DNA from 3 places in the Pseudomonas sp. PVC-5-1 genome. Region 1 is predicted to be linked to each of the others. Evidence: predicted binding sites of a transcription regulator. Region 1 holds the regulator's gene; each other region holds the start of a gene.

Region 1 (2,267 bases):
CCTGTCCGGTGGTGAGCGCCGCCGCGTGGAAATTGCCCGCGCGCTGGCGACCGCACCCAAGTTCATCCTGCTGGACGAACCGTTTGCCGGTGTCGACCCGATTTCGGTCGGTGACATCAAGCAGATCATCCACCACCTCAAGGCCAAGGGCATCGGTGTACTGATCACCGACCACAATGTGCGTGAGACCCTGGATATCTGCGAAACCGCCTATATCGTCAATGATGGCCGACTGATCGCCGAAGGCGACGCTGAAACCATCCTGGCCAACGACCTGGTCAAAGAAGTTTACCTGGGCCACGAGTTCCGACTCTGAGCCTGGCACGCGCCTGGAGTACTGGCAAATCGCCCTAAAACCCGGGGTAAAGTGTTACGGTACTCTAGGCAAACGCTACAATTTAAGGCATAAAACTTGCTTGATCTGGCGCCCCGGCGCCCTCGTGTAGTGGATGGCGCATGCGCGCCGGCGAACAAGGTATTAAGCCCCAGCCATGAAACCATCGCTCGTCCTTAAAATGGGCCAGCAACTGACGATGACACCGCAGTTGCAACAGGCCATCCGCCTGCTCCAGCTCTCCACCCTGGACCTCCAACAGGAAATCCAGGAAGCGCTGGAGTCGAATCCGATGCTCGAACGTCAGGAAGACGGCGACGACTTCGACAACAGCGATCCGATGGCGGACAACGCCGAAAACAAGCCGGTCGCCGAAGTCCAGGACAACAGCTTCCAGGAAAGCACCACCAGTGCCGACACTCTGGAAGACGGTGAATGGAGCGAGCGCATCCCCAACGAGCTGCCGGTCGACACCGCCTGGGAAGACATCTACCAGACCAGTGCCAGCAGCCTGCCAAACAACGACGACGACGAGTGGGACTTCACCACCCGCACATCGGCCGGCGAGAGCCTGCAAAGCCACCTGTTGTGGCAGCTGAACCTGGCTCCGATGTCCGACACCGACCGCCTGATTGCCGTCACCCTGATCGACAGCATCAACGGCCAGGGCTACCTGGAAGATACCCTCGAGGAGATCTGCGCAGGTTTCGACCCGGAGCTGGATATCGAGCTGGACGAGGTCGAAGCGGTACTGCACCGCATCCAGCAATTCGAGCCAGCCGGCGTTGCCGCCCGCACCCTTGGTGAATGCCTGTTGCTGCAATTGCGCCAGCTGCCTGCCAGCACCCCGTGGATGACAGAAGCCAAGCGCCTGGTCACCGATTTCATCGACCTGCTCGGCAGCCGTGACTACAGCCAGCTGATGCGTCGCATGAAAATCAAGGAAGACGAGCTGCGCCAGGTCATCGAGCTGGTACAAAGCCTCAACCCGCGCCCCGGCTCGCAGATCGAGTCCAGCGAGCCTGAGTACGTGGTGCCCGACGTCATCGTACGCAAGGACAGCGACCGCTGGCTGGTGGAGCTGAACCAGGAGGCCATTCCGCGGCTGCGCGTAAACCCGCAGTACGCTGGCTTTGTGCGCCGGGCCGACACCAGTGCCGACAACACCTTCATGCGCAACCAGCTGCAGGAAGCGCGCTGGTTCATCAAGAGCCTGCAAAGCCGCAACGAAACCCTGATGAAGGTGGCCACGCAGATCGTCGAGCACCAGCGCGGCTTCCTCGACCACGGCGACGAAGCGATGAAGCCCTTGGTACTGCATGACATTGCCGAAGCGGTGGGCATGCACGAGTCGACCATTTCGCGGGTAACCACGCAGAAATACATGCACACCCCGCGTGGCATCTACGAACTGAAATACTTTTTCTCCAGCCACGTCAGCACCTCCGAAGGCGGAGAATGCTCGTCTACGGCTATCCGCGCGATCATCAAGAAACTGGTTGCAGCGGAAAATCAGAAAAAGCCATTGAGTGACAGCAAGATCGCTGGTTTACTGGAGGCACAAGGCATCCAGGTAGCCCGTCGCACCGTCGCCAAGTACCGCGAGTCTCTCGGCATCGCACCGTCGAGCGAGCGCAAGCGACTGATGTAGCCCCTGAGATGTGCCACAGCGTTTGTGGGGCAGGTGCAAGACCTGCCTCTTTATGCACGGGCAACAAAGGAGAAGCTGTATGCAAGTCAATATCAGTGGACAGCATGTAGAAGTCACCCAGCCACTGCGCGATTATGTGCTTGAAAAGCTCGCTCGCGTGGAAAGTCACTTCGACAAGATCACCAACGTGCAGGTCATCATGAAAGTCGAGAAGCTGCAGCAGAAGGTCGAGGCGACCTTGCAGATTCCCGGCGGCGAAGTGGTTGCCAACGCCGAACACGA
Region 2 (2,267 bases), 2.7 Mb from region 1:
GGATACTGGCAATTTGTCTGCCTTGAAGCACGCCACGGTATGCAACGGCATGCTACCGGGCTTCCCTGTCGAGGGCTCCTTGTCTTTCCCTGCCGGCCGATCAGGCTGCATCGGTTGCGGCTCACCCACCACCCCCTTGCGCCGCTCCGGCACCTGCAGGTCCGGCCGTTGCTTCAACCCTTCTTCATGCTTGAGCATCCATTGCCCCAGCCGCGCACCTTTGCGGCTGGCCGCCATTTCCTGGGCCAGCACCCGGGCATCGCCGCGGCCGCGGGTGAGGTACGACACGATCGCCCCCAGCAACAGCAGCACGACCTCCACATGACCTTGGGCAATCTGATGCGTGGCCCGGGATATCGCATAGGGGTCGTCCCGGCAGAACGGGCCCGTGCCTTCATTGCCGCAGGTGCCTTCCCAAGCGAAGCGAATGCCGTCGACGTAGTACTCGCCGATACGCGGCAAGCCCTCGATGAAGAACTCGGCGATGGAGGCCAGCCCCAGCGCGCCGAGGATCCAGCCACTGACCTTGAGGCCCATGGCCGCGCCCGCGCCGGCGAACGGAATGGTTCCGGCGCCGCCGGCGAATGCGCCAACCCCCGCGCCAAGCAGGCCACCGGTAATGGTGCTGCCGGCGACGATCATCGCCATCTGCCGCACGACCATCAGCAGTTCGTCGACGATGCTGTTGATGTCGAGGTCGGCGAAGCGCTGGCGCAGCACGTGCGCCGCCTGCCATTCGGCGTGGTAGAAGGCTGTGCGGACGGCTTCGATCCGGCGCAGGTTGAGGCCTAGCGAGGCGACCTCTTCATTGAGGCTGGTGCGGAACTGGCCACCGCTTTGGTAGCCCACCATGGCGATGACACGTGACTCGATCTCGTGCCAGGAGGGCACGAGGTAATCCAGGTACATGAGGTGTCTCCCTGACAGCGTGTACAGGGGGAAATCCCATCATGGATTCGGATCGGAGGTTTCTGAGTCAGCTGTAGGAAAAGGCGACTTCATTCCCGGCATGTTCGGCGAAGTTCATGTGTATGTGCTGTGAGAGGGCGGGGCAGGTGTCCGTGGTTGGTGGTGATGGCTGCTCATTGACGTCAAATTTTTGTTTTGCCGCTTCTGCCGCCCGGCAATTGCCGCTTTCGCGGCCGAAGGCGGAAGGCCTTTGCCGCTTTTCTGGCATCACTCTGACAGCACCTCGCTCTGCAAGCCCGTATTTCCGGGCTTTCGGTTGTTTGGCACAGCCCTTGCTACACCTTGGCCAACGATATTCCGGTCAACCTCCGAAGGTTTCCCCGACATGAGCATCAGCTTCGACAAGGCGCTTGGTATTCACGAAAAGGCTCTGGGCTTCCGCGCCCAGCGTGCCGAAGTGCTGGCCAACAACATCGCCAACGCCGACACGCCCAATTACAAGGCGCGAGACATGGACTTCGCTTCGGTGCTCGCTGCCGAGAGCGACAAGCAGCAGAGCGGCGGCCGTTTCAGCCTGGATCGTACCAACAGCCGCCATATCGAGGCCGAGGGCCTGGCCATGGTTGACGATACCCTCAAGTACCGCACGCCAACGCAGCCGTCGATCGACCAGAACACCGTGGACGCGCAGATCGAGCAATCGAACTACACCGAAAACGCCATCGGCTTCCAGGCCAGCTTCACTTTGCTCAACAGTAAATTCAAAGGGCTGGTTTCGGCCCTGCGGGGAGAATGACCATGTCCCTTTCCAGTGTCTTCAACATTGCCGGTAGCGGCATGAGTGCGCAGAACACGCGCCTGAACACCGTTGCTTCCAACATCGCCAACGCCGAGACGGTGTCCTCGAGCATCGACCAGACCTACCGCGCCCGCCACCCGGTGTTCGCCACCACCTTCCAGGACGCGCAGGCCGGCGGTAGCCAGTCGCTGTTCGAAGACCAGGGCGAGGCAGGGCAGGGCGTGCAGGTAAAAGGCATCGTCGAGGATCAAAGCAACCTGGAGGCCCGTTACGAGCCCAACCACCCAGCGGCGAACAAGGACGGTTACGTCTACTACCCGAACGTCAACGTGGTCGAAGAGATGGCTGACATGATCTCCGCCAGCCGCGCGTTCCAGACCAACGCCGAGCTGATGAATACGGCCAAGAGCATGATGCAGAAAGTCCTGACCCTGGGGCAGTGATAGGAAGCCGACATGACCACCACCAATTCCACCACCGAGGCCGGTAGCGCGTACCTGACCTCGCTGCAGAAGCAGACGTCGAAGACCGACAGCAGCACAGGCAGCGCCGGCAGCGC
Region 3 (2,267 bases), 1.5 Mb from region 1:
TCAGCGTCACACCCATGTAGCTGTTGTCGACCTTGTTCAGAATCTCGCCGACCACTTCCTCGAACGGCACGCTGATGAACAGCACGCGCTGGCTGCTGCCGAACTTCTTCCACAGGTAGTGAGCCACTTCCATCACGCCCAGCTCGTGGGCACGGCCACCGAGGTTGAAGAAGCAGAAGTGGGTCATCAGGCCGCGGCGCATCATCTGATAAGCCGCCACGGTGGAGTCGAAGCCACCGGACATCAGTACCAGTGTCTGCTCCAGGGCGCCCAGCGGGTAGCCGCCGATGCCCTGGTGCTGGTTATGGATCACGTACAGGCGCTGGTCGCGGATTTCGATGCGCACCAGGACTTCCGGGTTCTTCAGCTCGATGCCGGCGGCGCCGCACTGCTGGCGCAGCTGGCTGCCGACGTAACGGTCGACGTCCATCGAGGTGAAGTCGTGGTGACCACCGCGCTTGCAGCGCACGGCGAAGTGCTTGCCGGCCAGCAGATGGCCGAAGTGCTGCTTGCACTTGGCGACGATGTCATCGAAGTCGCCGAGCGGGTATTCCTCTACCTGCAGGAAGTGGGTGATACCCGGGGTGCAGGTGAGGCGCTCGATCATCTCGCGCTGGACCTTTTCGTCTTCGACGCGGGTGACCACTTCGAGATTGTCCCAGACACCATCGACCACGAGCTCAGGATCGAGGTCCTTGAGCACGTTGCGGATGTTCTTGCCGAGCTGGCGGATGAAGCGCTTGCGCACCGGCCGGCTCTTGATGGTGATTTCTGGGAAGACTTTGACGATAAGTTTCATTGGTTAACAGCGCGCGCAGGGCCTGCCGAAAATGAGGGGCGCGAATTATAGCGGAAATTGCTCAGGATTTGACCAACTTTTGTACAGAAGGTCGGATTTATATTGCCTGCACCGGCCTCATCGCCGGCAAGCCAGCTCCCACAGGCTATCCACAGTTCTCAAGACCTGCGCCCTACCTGTGGGAGCTGGCTTGCCAGCGATGAGGCCCTCAAAGAAAGCACATAACTCAAGCAATGCACACTATTGGTGCACTGCTACCAAAATTCGCATCTTAAGAGTGCACTTTTCCCCAGCAACCCACCCCCAGATGCCCGCAAACGCCCCCTTTTATCCCGCCCTCGCCATTTTCGGGCACTGGCATGCAATTTGCTCCCTTGTGAGGCAGGTAAGCTTGGCCGACTATCCGCGCCCGGCAACACCCTTTTTCCAGGGCAGCGGCCCACCGCGCTCTAGACCATCCGGAGGACAACATGTCGAAGTCGGTTCAACTCATCAAAGATCATGACGTCAAGTGGATTGATCTGCGTTTCACGGACACCAAAGGCACTCAGCACCACGTGACCATGCCGGCGCGTGATGCACTGGAAGACGACTTCTTCGAAGTCGGCAAGATGTTCGACGGTTCCTCCATCGCTGGCTGGAAAGGCATCGAAGCCTCCGACATGATCCTGATGCCGGTCGACGAAACTGCCGTACTGGACCCGTTCACCGAAGAGCCGACCCTGATCATCACCTGCGACATCGTCGACCCGTCGAGCATGCAGGGCTACGATCGTGACCCTCGCGCCATTGCCAAGCGCGCCGAAGAGTACCTGAAGAGCACCGGCATCGGTGACACCGTATTCGCAGGCCCGGAGCCAGAGTTCTTCATTTTCGACGAAGTGAAGTTCCAGTCGGACATCTCCGGCTCGATGTTCAAGATCTTCTCCGAGCAAGGCTCGTGGATGACCGGCGCTGACGTGGAAGGCGGCAACAAAGGCCACCGTCCAGGCGTGAAGGGCGGCTACTTCCCGGTTCCGCCGTTCGACCACGACCACGAAATCCGTACTGCCATGTGCAACGCACTGGAAGAAATGGGCCAGACCGTCGAAGTTCACCACCACGAAGTGGCGACTGCCGGCCAGAACGAAATCGGCGTCAAGTTCAACACCCTGGTGAAGAAGGCTGACGAAGTACAGGCGCTGAAGTACGTCGTGCACAACGTTGCCGACGCCTACGGCCGCACCGCTACCTTCATGCCGAAGCCACTGTACGGCGACAACGGCTCGGGCATGCACGTGCACATGTCGATCTGGAAAGACGGCAAGAACACCTTCTCGGGTGAAGGCTATGCCGGCCTGTCCGACACCGCCCTGTACTTCATCGGCGGTATCATCAAGCACGGTAAGGCCCTGAACGGCTTCACCAACCCGTCGACCAACTCCTACAAGCGTCTGGTCCCAGGCTTCGAAGCCCCGGTAATGCTGGC

Evidence for each region. The regulator sigma-54, encoded in region 1, starts transcription at its own class of promoters, with help from an activator protein. The targets are predictions, from matches to a motif close to ANTGGCATNNANNTTGCTNT.
Region 2: a site for sigma-54 is predicted at 1,229-1,248, ahead of flgB (flagellar basal body rod protein FlgB). Genes of this name have one in related genera too.
Region 3: a site for sigma-54 is predicted at 1,153-1,172, ahead of glnA (type I glutamate--ammonia ligase). Genes of this name have one in related genera too.

The regions. Positions count from the first base shown of each region.
Region 1 covers NZ_CM172024.1:1,029,223-1,031,489, reverse strand. The annotation lists gene lptB (LPS export ABC transporter ATP-binding protein) at 1-316, shown strand, start outside; gene AC2T3R_RS04740 (RNA polymerase factor sigma-54) at 492-1,985, shown strand; gene hpf (ribosome hibernation-promoting factor, HPF/YfiA family) at 2,065-2,267, shown strand, end outside.
Region 2 covers NZ_CM172024.1:4,121,804-4,124,070, reverse strand. The annotation lists gene AC2T3R_RS18920 (DUF6861 domain-containing protein) at 1-909, opposite strand, end outside; gene AC2T3R_RS18915 (hypothetical protein) at 977-1,180, opposite strand; gene flgB (flagellar basal body rod protein FlgB) at 1,295-1,705, shown strand; gene flgC (flagellar basal body rod protein FlgC) at 1,708-2,151, shown strand; gene flgD (flagellar hook assembly protein FlgD) at 2,164-2,267, shown strand, end outside.
Region 3 covers NZ_CM172024.1:5,339,398-5,341,664, forward strand. The annotation lists gene thiI (tRNA uracil 4-sulfurtransferase ThiI) at 1-799, opposite strand, end outside; gene glnA (type I glutamate--ammonia ligase) at 1,270-2,267, shown strand, end outside.